3 regions of the Chitinophaga sp. 22308 genome follow, and region 3 is predicted to be linked to each of the others. Evidence: riboswitches for the same ligand, from Rfam matches in the RefSeq annotation. Region 3 holds a riboswitch; each other region holds the start of a gene.
What was found. Region 3 has a riboswitch for cobalamin ahead of metE (5-methyltetrahydropteroyltriglutamate--homocysteine S-methyltransferase). Riboswitches for the same ligand answer to the same signal wherever they lie in the genome.
Positions count from the first base shown of each region.

Region 1: linked by a shared signal. The riboswitch ahead of ACTJJS_RS06425 (TonB-dependent receptor) and the one ahead of metE (5-methyltetrahydropteroyltriglutamate--homocysteine S-methyltransferase) in region 3 are both predicted to bind cobalamin.
Region 2: linked by a shared signal. The riboswitch ahead of ACTJJS_RS02435 (DUF5074 domain-containing protein) and the one ahead of metE (5-methyltetrahydropteroyltriglutamate--homocysteine S-methyltransferase) in region 3 are both predicted to bind cobalamin.

Region 1 is NZ_JBQEOP010000001.1:1,523,923-1,529,707, reverse strand. It holds gene ACTJJS_RS06435 (PKD domain-containing protein) at 73-1,242, opposite strand; gene ACTJJS_RS06430 (YncE family protein) at 1,263-2,414, opposite strand; gene ACTJJS_RS06425 (TonB-dependent receptor) at 2,418-4,433, opposite strand; cobalamin riboswitch at 4,558-4,761, opposite strand; gene ACTJJS_RS06420 (response regulator) at 4,779-5,411, opposite strand; gene ACTJJS_RS06415 (lanthionine synthetase C family protein) at 5,540-5,785, opposite strand, start outside.
Region 2 is NZ_JBQEOP010000001.1:599,722-605,506, reverse strand. It holds gene ACTJJS_RS02450 (hypothetical protein) at 1-119, opposite strand, end outside; gene ACTJJS_RS02445 (SRPBCC family protein) at 231-677, shown strand; gene ACTJJS_RS02440 (DUF7638 domain-containing protein) at 688-1,704, opposite strand; cobalamin riboswitch at 1,805-2,011, shown strand; gene ACTJJS_RS02435 (DUF5074 domain-containing protein) at 2,207-3,481, shown strand; gene ACTJJS_RS02430 (S41 family peptidase) at 3,601-5,148, shown strand; gene ACTJJS_RS02425 (alpha/beta fold hydrolase) at 5,122-5,785, opposite strand, start outside.
Region 3 is NZ_JBQEOP010000002.1:456,905-462,689, reverse strand. It holds gene ACTJJS_RS08515 (BrxA/BrxB family bacilliredoxin) at 1-229, opposite strand, end outside; cobalamin riboswitch at 449-630, shown strand; gene metE (5-methyltetrahydropteroyltriglutamate--homocysteine S-methyltransferase) at 796-3,120, shown strand; gene ACTJJS_RS08505 (VOC family protein) at 3,323-3,709, shown strand; gene ACTJJS_RS08500 (TonB-dependent siderophore receptor) at 3,849-5,785, shown strand, end outside.

The sequences.
Region 1 (5,785 bases), on a different contig from region 3:
ACCATATTCCAAAACAGAAGGCGTCTCAAAAATAATTGAGACGCCTTCTTCAATATTTATTTAAAAAATTGATTATAAATTAAGATCAGTCACGCCTGTGACCTCAGTGGAAATTTCACCGAGCCAGCCACCTTCTGCACGCAGACCGGTATACACCCGGATAAAGTCCACGCCTGGCAGCCGAACAGCATTGCCATTCTTGTCCACCGCCCAGCTGATTTTGATGCGCGCGTCCGGATTACTGTTGGCCCAGTTGTCAGCATAACCGAAAGGGAACGCCATGCTTACATAGAAGCTGCCTTTTCCGGACTGGTCTTTCACACCTTCATCAGTAAGGCGTGTACCCGTAAACGTGATACTGTCGCCTTTCCACTGCGGGTAATAAGGCTGCGCGTGGAACTGGTTACGGGAGAGATAACCGGATTTGCCCTGATTGTCTTTCCAGCGGATATAAGTGGTATCAGTGAGATAAGCGTAGTCTTTATTAGGAGTCTTCGTTTTATTCTCGTCCGGTTTGTAATAAGTGATGCTATAGTTGTGGATGGTTTTAGGGCTCTTGTATTCAGAACCGGCAATTTCATACCATTGATCATCCGGCAATCCGTTGCCATTGGCATCATAAGCCACTTCGATGATACCCGCTTCAGACCAGTTGGCAAAAGCATTGCCCAGCACGGTAAAACTGAAAGAGTCCGGAACGTTCACAATAGTATGGTCAAATCCCATTACCACATAACCGCCGAAGCCGCCAAGGTGTATCATGGTACCGTTCTTCAGCGATTCTTCTGCCTTAGCCGTCATCTTAGCCTGGTCATCGCCGGCCTCCCATTTTGGCAGGTCATGCACAAACTGGCCGGGTGCCGGGAAGTAGTCAAACACACGGGCAACTCCATTCACATACTTGCCGGCAGTCACTTTAACGGGAACGTTTACACGCTCTTCGCCAACACTGTTTTTGGCAACGAAAGTGAGGGTGTAATCGCCTTCTTTGGGGAAAGCATACACCAGCTCCTTTGTGGTAGCGATCGTGTCATTGCCCAGTTTCCACAGGAAGGAAGTGGAGGCGCTTTCATTCTTTACGGTGGCGGATACACGCACCAGTTTCATGTTGGCGGTCGTTACGCCGCCCGGCGGGACGTTGACAGACACGTCCGGCTTCGTGGAAGGCGTATCGTCAGATTTGGAACAGCTGCCGGCCAGGAGTACCGCCAGTACAGTGACAGGTAAAAGTTTATATTTCATAATGGTTGAGTTTTATAGTTTTATAGTTTTTTAGGAAGGAAGACAAAGTGTGCAGGGATATCACCGGTAATCACTGACCATCGCTTTTTACCTGTTTTATCGAAACAATACAATGTGCCGGGAGACACATAATCACGGGCATCAGTTACATAAATATCCCGGGTTTCAGGATCTACCATGATACCATAAGGCATTTTGATGTTCTTCTCTGTGCCGTCAGTAATAAAATTGCCCGGCAGCAATGTTTCCGTTTTCACATTCACCATGGCATAGTTGATTTTCCAGGAAGCGGTATTATAGCTGTACTCGGAGCCATACAGGTAAGCGGTATCCCCTGCAATGCAAAGATTGCTGGCCGCAATGGCGATACGCTTTTTTACCTCGTCGGTTTTGGTGTCCACCACATACAGGGCAGAGGGCCGGTTATAGTAGTCTCCCCTGCTGGTCACATACAAATCGCCATCGCTGTCAGCTTTCAGCCGGTGCAGGTTAATATCCACATGGATTTTTTTTATCTCTTTAAAGGTGGCCAGATCTATCACGGATATGGTGCTGTCATAGTCCGGCGGACGGTAGCCACCGGAATTGGCCACATACAGCTTGTTGCCTATTACGGCCATTTCTTCAGGCTGGTAGCCGACTTCCACCTTGCGGGTAATTTCCAGGGTGGCGGTATCCACTTCGGCCACAATACCCAGCGGCGAACGCGGGTCTATTACTACAGGGCCTGCGTATGAACTGATATAGGCTTTCCCGTTAGCAAACGCCATGTAACGGCAGTTAAGCAGATCTACCTGCTTTATACGCTTTGCAGTAGCAGCTTCCAGCACCTCTACCTTGTTGGACACGTTGATGACGGCGTACAACTTACTGCCGTATATTTTGATATCGTTGCCCACATCGCCCAGTTCTTTCACCACGTTAGGGTTCACGGTGGCGTAGATGTTTTTATTGTACGTTCCCGTCGTGAAGTCGTAGAAATCGAGGGTACATTTGTTGCTGCCCATGTTTCCTTCGTTGAGAAGATAAAACCCTTTGTAGGTGGCGTGCGTTACCGGTGTGTCCACAGGTGTTACTACCGGAGGCACGATATAGTCGCCGTTACGGCAACCGGCCATGGCCAGCATGGTCATTACTACAACTATTCTGATAAAACGTAGTTGTTTAATCATCTTTTAAATATTTACAGAGAGAATAAATTTGTAGTTTCTTCCCGGCATCGGGTAGTTGATCACCACGTCATAGTATTGGTTCATCAGGTTATTCACCTGTGCGGTAAGCCGGAAGCGGGTTTTATTGACAGTACGTGTATACGCCAGCGCGAGGTCGCTGGTATACCAGGGCAGCGTGTAGTTGGCCGGTATATTGGCTTTCGCATTGTACCGTTCGCCGGTGTAGATAAAGCTGTAGTTCAGGTCCCAGGCCTTGTACAGGCCGCCTATGATCAGCGAACCGCTGTGCCGGGGAACGTAGGCTATCTGATCTCCGTAGAACGAGTCTGATTTATCAGTATAATCACGCGCTTCCTGGAAGGTATAAGTGGCCCTGGTAGTCACTTGCAGGTCATGCAGCAACTGCCATGCTGCCTTTGCCTTAACGTCCACGCCTTTGATCTTCACAAAGCCGAGGTTCATCATGGTCCAGCGGAACTGGCTGGAGCCAGGCACCGCCACGATTTTGTCGGTCACTTCATTGTAGTAGGCATCTGCTTCTACGCCCAGTTCCTGCAATATGCTTCCGTGGAAGGACTGGTTCCAGGTGAGGCCTGTATTGTATTGCGTGGTGAATTCCGGTTTCAGGTTGGAGTTGCCTATTTCCGTGTAATAGAGATCATTAAACGTGGGCATTCTGAAAATGCGCTTGTAGAAGCTCCTCCAGGTGACGGGTATTTTCGCTACCGGCTGCCACGATACAAAAACCGCCGGTGTCAGCTCCTGCCGGAAAGGCGAGGCTGCATTGCGTTTTACCTGTTCGTTCATGTTGGTGTTCAGCAGACTGGCCTGCGCGCTGAAACGCTGGAAGTTGACGGACGTGGCCAATGCCACCAGGGTGGTGAAGCGCTGCGGATAGGAGAAGCCTTTGAGGTCCGCGTCCAGTTTGTTCCATTGAAAATCCCCTGACAGTCCTACGTTCCACCAGTTGGTCACCGCAAACTGATTGGCGACCGACAGGTATACTTCCTGCTGATAGTAGCGGTTCTCCGCAAAGTAGGCAGTATCCGGGGCGAGGTAATGCGTATAGTCGTAGGCGTATTTACCGTTGAACATCAGGCTGTACCTGGGCGAGATGTCTTTGCGCCAGGATGACTGTGCAAAGAAGTTCCGGTCCCATTGGCGGTCCACATGTACAAACAGGTTGTTGGCCATATAGCCGGGCAGGCCGCGTTCTGAATCGTAAAAGTAGATTTTGGAGTTCCATTCACCACCGTTCATGACACCGTGCAGGCTGCCTTCGAGGCGGAAAGCGTTGATATCGCCGTTTTTGCGGATGGCCGTGGTATCATATCCCGCGGCAGGGTTTTGTTTGTCGGTTTTCCGGTAGCGGAATTTATACTGGCCATTGGCGTTGGTCCACTCACCGCTGAAAGTGGCCGACACGCGGCTGCTGATTTTCTCCTGCCATAGCACGGAAGGGTTGACGAGGCCAAAGGAGCCGGTCTTAAACGTTCCTCTCAGGTGTCTTCTTTCGCCTTCTTCGAAACGGGGCTTTAGGGTGGTGAGATAGATGGAGCCTGAGGAGCCATAGTCTTTTGCCGGTTGGAAGATGCTGCTTTTCTGGCCGTTGTAGAGCGCTATTTCCTCCATGTTGTCCAGCGAGAATTTGCCCAGGTCCACCACGCCGTTTTGTGCGTTGCCCAGTTCGATGCCGTCATAGAACACGCCGGTGTGGTTGGTGCCCATGCTGCGTATGTCCACTGTTTTCAGGCCGCCGATGCCACCGTAGTCTTTTATCTGGATACCCGAAAAAAAGCGCAGCGCATCCGCTACAGACTGGGAGTTCAGTCTTTGCAGCTCCGCCCCTTTCAGTTGTTGCCCGGGGGCGATTTCTTTACCGCCCCTGGGGGCAATGACAGATATTTCCCGCAGGTCTTTGGTCCGGGTGCTGTCAGTTTGCTGTTGCGCCATCAGGGACACAACAGGGCATCCTGCGAGCACCATGTACAAGGTGGTCCTCAGTAATGGGATACGCATGTTAATTCACCGTTTTGATAATTCATCCAACGGCCTTCGTAACAGGAAATAAAATCAAGGTGGATAACAGCAGGGTATCAGTCCTGCATCATGACTCATTTCCAAGCCTCATTCCACGAAGGCTTAAAAAAACTGATGCATGGCAGGTATTCTGACTTATCTCTGCTCCGGGCGGCCTTCCCATTGAATGTTCAACAGTGGCCGGATGGTTGCCCGGGCGTTTATGGAGACTTACAGCAGCGGGACTGTCCCGGATTTACACCGGTGTTCCCTTTTAATTACCCCACACCGCAATGGAGGGGGGTAAACCATTGCGGTGCGAAGGTAGTGCTTTAATTTATTTCTTCAAAAAGTTGTCAGGAGCTTATGGTCGATCGCGCATTTAATGAGCATAGCGGTATTGCGGGCTTTCAGTTTGCCCAGCAGGTTGCGGCGATGACTGTCTACCGTATCGCTGCTGATAAACAGTTTTTCCGCAATTTCATGGTTCGTATGCCCGTTGGCGATGAGCCACAGCACTTCTTTTTCCCTTTTGGTGATATGTAGTTCCCGGGTACGGGCGGCGCCGGCAGTGGTTTCCAGTTCGGCGGCCAGTACGGCGGAGAGGTAAGTGTGACCGCTATAGACATCGTGAATGGCTTTTAGCAGCTCCTCTTTATCGGCATTTTTCATCAGGCAGCCGCTCGCGCCGCTGTCCATCATATCCTGGATGCCGCGGCCGTCTTTATGATAGCTCAGTCCGAGCACCATCGTATCAGGATGGTTCTTTTTGATCAGGTGGCATAATTCCGCCCCGGCAATGTCGGGCAGCATGGTGTCGAGTAATACCACGTCTGTCTGGTGGTGCAGCAGGAAATTGAGGCAAGACTCCCCTGTTCTTGTTTCCCCTGTCAGTTCTATATCCTTTTCATAACTGAGTAAAGCGCGAAGTCCCTCTAATATCAATGGATGATCATCCACAAAATATAATCTGATCATGGTTTTTCATATTTGCTGTAACGTTGGCATGCTTAGGCATGGTATCTCCCGGGAGAACCGTTCTGTTTAGATTTCATTTACTACCCGTAATATATAAAAAAAAGAAAAAGAAAGCTATCATGAAAAGTTTACGGGATCAGCAGGCTGTTATTCCATCCGGGTGTTATGTCCGGCTGGAGGAAGCCTAATACTGACAGTCCCACGCCGGCAATACCTTCGAGTACGTTGTAACTGTTATGGTAATCGGGATGATGATAAAACTTATACCCGGCAGGCCCATCCTTCCAGGTGTTCATACTGAGTGTTGTTTGCAACCACTTTTCAGCGGCTTTTTCCAGGACGGGATCTCCGGTGGCGATAGCGGCCTGTTGCAG
Region 2 (5,785 bases), on a different contig from region 3:
CCATCTGCGTCGAGCTTTATGGTATTTTGATACGCTTTAGGGGTGCGTAATTTCCTTTCTGTGCAAGAAAGTACTATTAAGCTAAATACAAAAAAGACAATTGCTTTATGTTTCATCATATATTTAATATTTCCCATCTCCTTCCAACGTCCAAATCACCGCTAAAAATTGTCCATATCACCCTCCGCGAAGTTTCACCCAAAAAACTACTTTTGAAAAAAACATTTCCTATGGCGAACATCTTACACCGTGTGGGCGTTAAAACGGCTTCGCCCGATAACGTTTACCGCACCCTTACAACAAGGGACGGCCTTGCCGGCTGGTGGACCACCGACACCAAAGGAGAAGGTGACCAGGTGGGCAATATCATCGAATTCCGGTTTGGTAATGATGGATTCGATATAAAAGTCAAAAAACTACAGGCCCCCACACAAGTGGAATGGGAAGTACTGGATGGCCCTCAGGAATGGATCGGTACCACCATCAGTTTTGAACTGAAACAGGAAGGCGATTATATCATCCTGCTGTTTAAGCATCTGAACTGGAAAGAGCCGGTAGAGTTCATGCACCATTGCAGCACGAAGTGGGCCATATTCCTGATGAGCCTGAAGTCACTGGTAGAAACAGGGAAAGGCGCCCCCTTTCCTGTTGATGTCAAAGTTGACAACTGGAACTAAAAATAAATGTTTATTCTTCGCTTTCATCTTTGGGTGCAGGAAGATTGATAACGGGCAACTTCTCTCCCCTCGCTTTCGCGACCCGGTAATGTGACCAGTTTTCAATTTCCTGCTCACCATAGATGATCATTCTCACAGCGACATCTTTGGTGTCCATATCTCCGACATACATTTTCTGATGATCGGGCACGGCTTCGTAACTGCTTTTCAGCTGCTCCTTATTTTCGAGTGTTGGATTGTCCAGGTATTGCTGGTACGCCGTCCTGCAAACTTCGATGGAAGAAGGCTCGCCCTTTAACTCTCTGATAATGTCCCGGACTTCCAGTAATTTCTCCCGGATATCGGTGGCATACAGCTCCTTTTGGACCGTAAAGCTTCCAAGGCCATGTATGTTGACTTTGGCATGTACCGGAACTTCTGACACAATTATTTCTTTGGCTATTAATTCCTCGAATTCTTCCAGGGTGATGTACACCGCTTTCTCCAGACGGGACAGATGAATGGTAAGGTCGGGGAAAATGATCACTTTAACCAGGTGGTATTCCTCGCTCACTTTATAAAACAGGTGTATGCTTTCTCCGCCTATTTTTTCAGGAAACAAATCATTGGCCGTTCTTTTTTGTTCTTTGTAAACAATTCCGTTTGCGCTCTCTCCTATCTTAATACCGTTAACAACTTTTTGCCTGTATTGGTAGATATTTTCCAGTGTTGGGTTGAGTATCCTGATCAGCTGCAACACATAGTCAATAAAACTTTCCGTATCAAACAACCAGGAACCATTGGTGATGGTCCAGCTGCCCAGTCCATGGATGGAGATAGCTTCATTGTCCGGGATATTCAACACTACCCAACCTCTTCTGACATCTTCCTTAAAATGTGCGAGATCTTCAAAGTTCCAGCAGTCTACTCTTCCATCTGCATAAACATCTATATCAACAAAAAAATAACTGCCATTGCGGATAACCGCGGGAATGGAAAAGCCTTCGATCAGTTGTTTTCTGTATACGTTTGTGGTTGGGTTAATCATCTTTCTTTTCTTTTTGAAGAAACTGATATTCAGCTGGCTAAAGTATTCTTTTTTAGTCGTTCACACAAACGGCTCCTCTTTCTTTTTCAATAATTTATTGTACTTTCGCGCCGCAATTGGTTTTTAACATAGGTTTCACGATGTTAAAATTAATAGGGAATCAGGTGTAAATCCTGAGCAGACCCGCTACTGTAAGTTCTGTAACAACACCCGGACATCTACTCGCCACTGTTTTTAGTGAATAAAAACGGGAAGGCCGTCCGAAGTGAGAACAAGCCAGGAGACCTGCCAATGCAGATAATTTTTAAAGCTTCGAGGATAGGGCTTTGAATGCAACTTGCACTGAAATTATTTCGGCGTCTTATTGTTTTCGCATGTCATCTGATAGGCTATCAAACCAGTCATTTAGTACTAGCATTTTATGAAAAAAAGCGTTTTCGCATTTGGGGCGTTCGTCGCCGTCGCATTGGTATCCTGTTCAAAAAAAGATTCTACTGAGCCTATGCCGGTTGGGACCGGAGAAGTAGCCATCATCAATGTGCTTTCTCAAAACGGTGTAGCACAGGAAGACACCCTGGTGTTTAAAGCAAAGGCGCCACAGGGCAGCACCTTCAACTGGACCGTCAACGGCAAGGGCACCACCGCTACCGACTCCATTTTTAAATTTGTATCAACGGACATGGGTGAACATATTATCGCTGTCACCGCTTCCACCAATAATAAAAAGGTTTCCTCCCAGACAAGTGTTACCGTATATGGAAAATACAAGTACGGCACCTTTATTTTAAATGAGGGCAACATGACCACGGAGAACGGATCTCTGATATTCATCAGTCCCAAAGGCGTAATAACGGACAGTGCTTACTTTAAGGCCAATGGCACCCAACTGGGAAACGTGGCACAAGACCTCTTCATCAGCAACAACAAAATATACATCATTTCCCAAAACGGTAAAAAGAACGCGGTAGGCGACGCTTTTAGCAACGACGGCCTGCTCGTTGTGGCCAATGCGGAAACGCTTAAAAAGGTAGCCGCCTACAACGATGAACTGGCCGCATTAAGCTGGCCTACGCATGTGGCGGTGTTAAACGAGGAAAATGTCATCATCCGTGATAACAATGGCTTATACAGATTTAATCCGATCACCAAAGCCCTCACCTTTATCAAAGGCTCCCGGTCTGCCGCCAAGCTGACCCTGGCCGTTTCCAACAATAAAATATTTGCCGCCGCCGGCTCTAAAGTATATGTTGTGGAACCGAATAAGGACACGCTCACCTATGCTTTGGACATGAAAGGGTCTGTAAGCGGCGTGGTAAGAGCCAGTGACGGTAATATCTGGGTATCCACCACCGGATCACCTGCTAAAATTTCCAAAATCAATTTCAGGGACTACTCCCTGATAAAAGCCAATGATATCATCACAGGCAGCGTGAGTGCCGGTTTTGGGGCTACGCCGGGCATCACGGCCAAGGGTGACACTCTTTATTTCAGCGGCGCCGGCACCAAAATATACCGCCACGTTTTCAGTATGGGCGCAACTGAATTTATGGCAGATGCAAAGACAGTCGTTCAGAATGCCAATATCGTATATAACAATATCGCTGTACATCCGGTCACAGGAGAAGTATACCTGAACACCATGAAGGCTTATGGCAGGGACTACCTGACTAATAACATCAGCGTGTTCAACTTTAACAATAAAGATATTTTAAGCGCTAACTATAAAGACCATACGAAATTTCCCGCTGGTATATTCTTCACCGAATCCTTTAATTAAATACACCGGATACTGAAAGAGGAGGTTGTCTTAATATTAAGACGACCTCTTTTTATTACACAAATACTTGATATCTTTATAGGGTATCTTACCCTCTGAATATAAGATACCCGACAATTATGAAAACAACAACGAAAGTACCGCTACAGGCGATTCTTTGTATCGTCCTGTTTTTTGTTGTATTGACAAGCTGCAACCATCAAAACGGACACGACAAAACTCCCGGCAATGACAGCACCGGGCAGCTGTTGTCCGAAAACGGCATGCAGGCGGACCTGTCGGTCTTATTCACGGCTTTCAAAGATGTCCATCCGGCTTATGCCTTGTACACCCCGGCAGACAGCATGGCCAAACTGTGTCACAGTATTGCCGGCATCCTTCGGCAGCCGGTGTCTGAAGACGAATTTATTACCAGGATCTCCCCTTTGGTCAGTGCTTTAAAATGCGGGCATACCCAGATCAAACATTCCGCTAACTACAAGCCATACGCCGGAGATAAAACATTCCATCTGCCGTTCAAAGTTTTAGTGCAAGACGACAAAGCCTGGGTTACCTATCACCAGGTAAAGGCACTCCATACCGGCGATGAGCTGTTGTCCGTGAACGATGTACCTGTGGCGGACATCATTCGCCACGGCAGTGATTTATATGCTATGGATGGCAACAACCATACTTTTAAGGAATTGTTTTTAAGCGAATACGATGGGTTTGAAGATGCCTGTAATAAATGCTACCGGTGGGCGCCTCCCTACCGTATCCGTATTCGTACAAAAGATGGTAGTGAGAAAGCCGTAACGGTAGATACGGTTTCTTCCAAAATACCACAGGCTGAACCGGTGAAAGAAATGGACAATTATAGTGGATGGACCATTTCCGGGACAACTGAACATCTGCCATTACGTTATTTACCCGGCACTTCTCTTGCCTGTTTTGAAGTCCATACTTATCAATATGAAGACACCACCATCTATCAGAAAGCTTTCCGCGAGATACATGAAAAAGGTATCAACAACCTGATAATTGATCTGAGACACAATACCGGAGGGGATATAAGGGTGGCCGCTAAATTACTGACCTATCTCGCAGATGTCCCTTTCCAAATGGTGGGAGATGTCTGGTCCAGAGTGCCTGACCCAACGAAAACAGCATTCGAACGTTACTTCAACCCTGAAATATCCAATAGTTTCACTCAAAGCTTTAAGCCGCGGGACATAAAAACAGACGGGCATTACCTTGTCGGGTTTCGGCCTGTATTTGGCGACTTGATGGGCAGCACCCGTCTTGCGCCAACTGATCATTATACGGGCAACCTGTTTGTACTGACAGACGGCGCCACGTTTTCATCCGGCGCTCATACAGCGGCGGCGATTAAACAATACTGCCGCAAAGCCGTATTCATTGGCCGCGAGACAGGAGGCGGATCAGAGGGCTGCAGCGGCGGTACCATCCAACACCTGACACTACCGAATACCGGCATACAAGTCGATTTTCCACTACTAAGACTCGTGTCTGTGCTAAAACACCCGGTGAAAGGACAGGGAATATTACCGGACAAGATAATACACCTTACACCGACGGATATTGTCACGCATAATGATCCTGACCTGAAGGCAGCTATTAGCATGATGACCAATATTACCCTACCGGCAGGTAAAAGCTTCCATTGATGCCAGAAATGTTTTGACCGTAGCTGCAAATTGCTCCGGTTGGTCCATATGCAGACTATGACCGGCGTTTTCCAACTGTGCCACCTGTAGCCCGGGGTTAACGCGTTGCAATGCTTCTGCAACAGTAGCAGATACCACTCCTCTGTCACCAAACAAAAGAAGGGCGGGGATATCGATCCTGCTTACCAGCTGCTTGTAATCAGGGTTGGGCGGCGTCAGCACGTCAAATGCCGCCATGCTGGTTTGAAAGCGGGCACGGGCAAACAGTTCCAGCGTTTCCGTTGACCGGTGAGGATGTCTTCTCCGGGCATCCGCAATTAATTCTTCCAGCGACAAGGCAAGTACCTTACGGTGTTGATCGGCCACATCACTGTCGCGCACTTCACGCTGTACCTGCGGGCTTAGAAATGTGGGATCGGCTAAAATTACGCCACGAAGCAGATTGGGTTTACGGCCAGCCACCACAGCTGCCGTCATGCCGCCCATCGAATGCCCAACCAATACAGGAGCAGGCAAGCCTAAAACATCTATCAAACCGGCAACGTCGCTGGCAAGATCATCGTAACGGTAGCCATGGTCAGGAACACCGGAAAGCCCATGCCCGCGGGCATCGGGCATAATCACATCATATTCGTGT
Region 3 (5,785 bases):
AAACCGTCACTACACGGTCCGGCTTTTTAATACTGTTGTCTTCCATAATTATCCTGATAGCAGGGCGGGCTACACCGGCAGCGCAACCGCAGACACTGTTGATGATCACCAGTGTTGTTCCATCCTGGGCCATCGCTTTGTCTACATCCGCCGGCGTAAGCATTTCCTTTACGCCCAGGTCGGTCAGCTCATCTTTAAATGGCTTAATTAATAAAGGGGAATAAGGCATGATAATGTATTTGAGGGTTAGAAATGGGTAATCATATCACACTTTATAACACCACAACTTTTCAAAATGTTACCGGCAGATACAGCTTTTTCTGACAGAGGCAGCTTTAAAAACCATTTAATACATTGAAAACCAGCAGCAAAAAGCATCTTACAAAAACCGTTTGGCTTTTATCTGGCGAATTGTATACTTTCGCAGGCACAATCAGTTCTTACTTTATTTCTTATCAGCCGGAGAGGTTTTACTTCACGTAAATTAATAGGGAATTGTGTGTAAATCACAAGCTGTCCCGCAACTGTAAGTAACTTAAAGGTTTTGCCACAATGATGTCCACTGCCGCAAGGTGGGAAGGACGGCAAAATGTTACAAGCCAGGAGACCTGCCTAACCGGATTTGACAATGCTTTCGCGGACTGAAGTGATGTCGGATGATTTTCTCTGTGTACCTATGGGCATCCTGTGCCCTGCAGGGAGATCGTTTATGCTTCTCCGTCATTCCTCTTCCGCGAAACATCGTGAAATTCAGCAAAGAACTTTTAATTGATTTCATCATTTTAAAAGTTTCAGATGCGCACACACAATCTTGGCTACCCGAGGATAGGCAGCCGGCGTGAACTCAAAAAATCCTGCGAAGCTTACTGGGCAGGCAAACAGACACTGTCTGAATTATTAACCACAGGGCACGGTATTCGCCAAAAGAACTGGCAGCTTCAACAGGATGCCGGTATTGACCTCGTCCCATGCAACGACTTTTCCTTTTATGACCAGGTGCTGGACATGAGCCTGATGCTGGGCGCTATTCCAACGCGTTACATCCCCCTGATCACCGAACGGCAATTGTCCGCCACTGACCTGATGTTTGCCATGGCAAGGGGTTATCAGCAGGACGGTTACGACATCACTGCCATGGAGATGACCAAATGGTTTGATACCAACTACCACTACATCGTCCCGGAATTCACGGCAGCACAGCAATTTGCACTCTTTTCCGAAAAAGCCATCGATGAGTTTAAAGAGGCCAGGCAGCAGCAGATCAATGCCAAACCGGTATTGCTCGGTCCTGTTTCATACCTGCTACTGGGCAAGGAAAAAGAACAACACTTCTCCCGCATTGAACTGATAGACCGGTTGCTGCCGGTGTATATGCAGATCATTGGTAAACTGTATGATGCCGGCGCACGGACCATCCAGCTGGACGAGCCCTGCCTTTCCCTCAATCTGGCAGAAAAAGAAAGACAGGTGTTCAGCAGTGCCTATCACAACATAAAAGCGGCTTTCCCCGACCTGCATATCATATTGGCAAGCTATTTTGAATGTTATGGTGATAATCTTCCTACAGTCCTTCAACTGCCTGTTGACATCCTGCACCTGGACCTGGTGAGATGTCCGAGCCAACTGGGGGATATCCTTGCGTCCCCGTTACTGTCCGATACGATGCAGCTGTCACTGGGACTGGTAGACGGAAGGAATATCTGGATCAATGATTACCGTCATTCCCTATCACTGATATCGCAAGCCAGCAGTAAACTCGGGGCCGACAGGATATGGATCGCCCCTTCCTGTTCCCTGCTGCACTCCCCTTGTGACCTCAGCCTGGAGAGCCAGGAAAACACGCTGACGCCTGAAGTCAAACAATGGCTGGCCTTCGCCAAACAGAAAATCGAGGAAGTGGTAACATTACAGCAATTGGCCTCCGCATCACCGGCAGCAGCCGCAAAAGCCGGGCTGGAAGCAAATATCAGGGCTATAGAAAGCAGGAAAACATCTCCCCTGGTCCACGACCACAACGTAAAACAACGCACCGCTAAAATAACAGATGCCGATGCCCGCCGGCAGCACATCTTTGCAGAACGCAGGATACAGCAGCGGGCTGCGTTAAAACTGCCGCTGTTTCCCACCACCACTATCGGCTCTTTCCCACAGACCAAAGAAATACGCACCTGGCGGGCCGCACTAAAAAAACAGGAAATCACCCCGGAGCAGTACGATGCCCTGCTGAAAACAGAGACCGAGAAAGCTATCCGCTGGCAGGAAGAAATTGGCATCGATGTGCTGGTACATGGTGAATTTGAGCGCAACGATATGGTGGAATACTTCGGAGAGCAGCTGTCTGGCTTCGTTTTCACAGAGAACGGCTGGGTGCAGAGTTATGGCTCCCGCTGTGTGAAACCACCGATCATTTATGGTGACGTGCACCGCGAAACACCCATGACCGTGTACTGGTCCAGCTACGCCCAGTCACTGACCCACAAACTGGTGAAAGGCATGCTGACCGGCCCGGTGACCATTCTTCAATGGAGCTTTGTCCGCAATGACCAGCCCCGCAGTGAAACCTGCACACAGATTGCCTTAGCGATCAGGGATGAGGTGACAGACCTGGAAAAAGCCGGCATCAGGGTGATACAGATCGATGAACCGGCCATCCGCGAAGGACTGCCGTTGAGAAAAGAAAACTGGCAGGAGTATCTACAGTGGGCCGTGCGCGCGTTTCGTATAGCCGCCAGCGGTGTAAAAGACGAAACACAGGTGCATACGCATATGTGTTATTCAGAGTTCAACGATATCATTCAACATATTGCCGATATGGATGCCGACGTGATCACCATCGAGTGTTCCCGTTCGCAGATGGAGCTGCTGGACGCATTTGCCGCCTTCCGCTATCCAAACGAGATCGGGCCCGGCGTATATGACATCCACTCACCGCGGGTGCCCGCTGTAGATGAAATGACCGCGCTCATGGAAAAAGCCAGGGCTGTTATCCCGGCAGACCAGCTGTGGGTAAACCCCGACTGCGGACTAAAGACGCGTCACTGGGACGAAACGCGAAAAGCGCTGATTGCCATGGTGGCCACGGCGCACGAGCTGCGCAAAACAGTAACAGCAGCAGTGTAACTTATGTTTTCATTTACTACCAGCTAACAACAAAGGACCGCTTTAGAGTGGTCCTTTTGTTTGCGCTACACCGGACTCAGCATTCATGCAACCAGTCGGAAACAACCCGAAAAAGGTCGCAAAATACCACCCTTATGGATAACCTGATGGGCTATCTTTGAAGCTCGTTCAACAAAAAACATTTACCTTAAATCCATTAGTTATGAAACCAAAAAAAATCTGGGCCAACTTTGGCGTTCAGGATTTAGACCGTACCACAGCCTTCTATAAAGAACTTGGCTTTAAACACAATGGCGCATCAGATCAACTGACCAGCTTCTTCTTCGGCGATGACAATTTTGTGATCCATTTCTTTTTGAAGGATGTACTGGAACCTGCCATGAAGGGACCGATCATTGACACCAAAGCAGGGAATGAAATTATATTCACCATTTCCGCTGGTAGCAGAGACGAGGTAGACAGCTGGGAAAAAGAAATACGGCAGGCCGGCGGCACCATTGTCTCCCCGCCGGAAGCATTTGGCCAGGGTTATTACGGTTTCGTGTTTGCCGACCCTGATGGTCATAAATTCAATGTGTTCCTCATGTAGGCGGCTATGCTACAGTGTTTCTCCCGGATTCTTTACCCGGGAGAAACAGGATTAATTTCCTGATCGCGTAAATTATTTTTCCTGATCCGACATCAACCGGCGGCCGGCAGTTCCCAATTTTGTGAAAAATTACAAAAGTATGGAACGCCGCTATGGCATTATATCTACGATAGTCACACAAGGATTGCTGTTATTATTTGTATTGCATGCATCTGCCCATGACCCGGAAACAGAAAAGACAGGCGGAATACGCGGTAAAGTACTCACTTCCGACGCACGCCCTGCAGCGGAAGTAATGATCGTGCTGGCAGAAGCCAATATCACCACCACTACCCAGACAGACGGTTCTTTTGTATTCCGCCACGTAACACCCGGCAGCTATCACCTGCTGGTATCCGTGGCCGGCTACAGTACCATTACCAGGGAGGTGACGGTAGAACAAGGCAGGACCGCCACTGTTTCCCTTACACTGGAAGCCTCCAGCAAGGCTTTGCAGGAAGTAGTCGTTACCGGCAGTCACCATAAACTATCCCGTAGCAGCACCTACGATGTCGCTAAAATACCGCTTAAAAATATAGAGAACCCGCAGGTATATACCACTATCACGAAGGACCTGTTACAACAACAGCAGGTATTTTCCGTAGATGATGCCATGCAAAACGCCACCGGCGTTACCAAGATGTGGGACGCCACCGGCCGCGGCGGCGATGGCGGCGGTTATTACAGCATGCGTGGTTTTGTGGTACAGAGTCAGCTGCGCAACGGTATAGCCGGCAACGTTACCTCCCGCATTGACGCCTCCAACCTGGAAAGAATTGAAGTCATCAAAGGGCCTTCGGCTACCCTGTTTGGCAGCACGCTGACCAGCTATGGCGGATTGATCAACCGCGTCACTAAAAAGCCGTATGACCATTTTGGCGGAGAAGTGGGCTTTGCGGCAGGCAGCTTCGGCTTCAACCGCTTCAGCGCCGATATCAATACACCCCTCGATAAAAACCGGGACGTGCTGATGCGCGTAAACGCCGCCTATAACTACGAAGGCTCTTTCCAGGATTACGGCTTCAGCAGAAACGTGGCCATAGCCCCCAGCCTTAGTTACCGCGTGAATGACCGCCTCTCCTTCAACTTCGACGCCGAATATATGGCCGGCCAGAACACCGGCCTCAGTGCGTTCTTTTTTTCTTCCGGACAACCCATCGCCAAACTGGGCACCAACCGGGCCGACGAGCTGAACATCGACTACAAACGCGCCTATGCGATGAATGACCTGTACCAGACATCCCGCAACACCAATTTATTCGGACAGATGACTTACCGCCTCTCTTCACAATGGAGCATGCAAACGAACATTACGTCTACCAGCAGCTATTCTGACGGGCCTTCGCCCTATTTTTACCTGCTCACAGACGCAGAAGTGAAGAACGACCCCAACGCCACAGGCAACGGTTACATCTCCCGTAACGACCAGTTTACCAACAACAGCCACGATAACGTGATAGAAATACAACACAACTTCAACGGCGACTTTAACATCGGCAGCCTGAGAAACCGTTTCGTGGGCGGGATTGACTTCTTCCATCATAACTCCAACCAGTTCTTCGGCGGCAATACCTACGATACCATCTATGCAAAAGGCGATATCCCCACCTACCGGGATTTCAACCGCAGGAACCTGGACAAAGTATACGATACCAAAGGACTGGCGTTCACTTTCCCTTCACATTATATCGTGAACACTTACAGCGCCTACGTTTCCGACGTGCTGAACATTACCGACAACCTGCTGGTACAAGCCGGCCTGCGGATAGACTACTTCGACAACAAAGGAAATTACAACGACGTCAGTGGAAAATACGAGAACGGCTATACGCAAACGGCACTGTCTCCTAAGTTTGGTATCGTATATCAACCGGTAAAAGACAAGGTATCTCTCTTTGCCAACTATCAGAACGGGTTCACCAATAAGCCCACTTCCAACCCTTCCGGCAAACCATTCAAACCGGAACAGGCCAACCAGCTGGAAGGCGGCGTGAAGGTATCTCTGCTCAACGATATGATCACCGGTACCATCAGCTA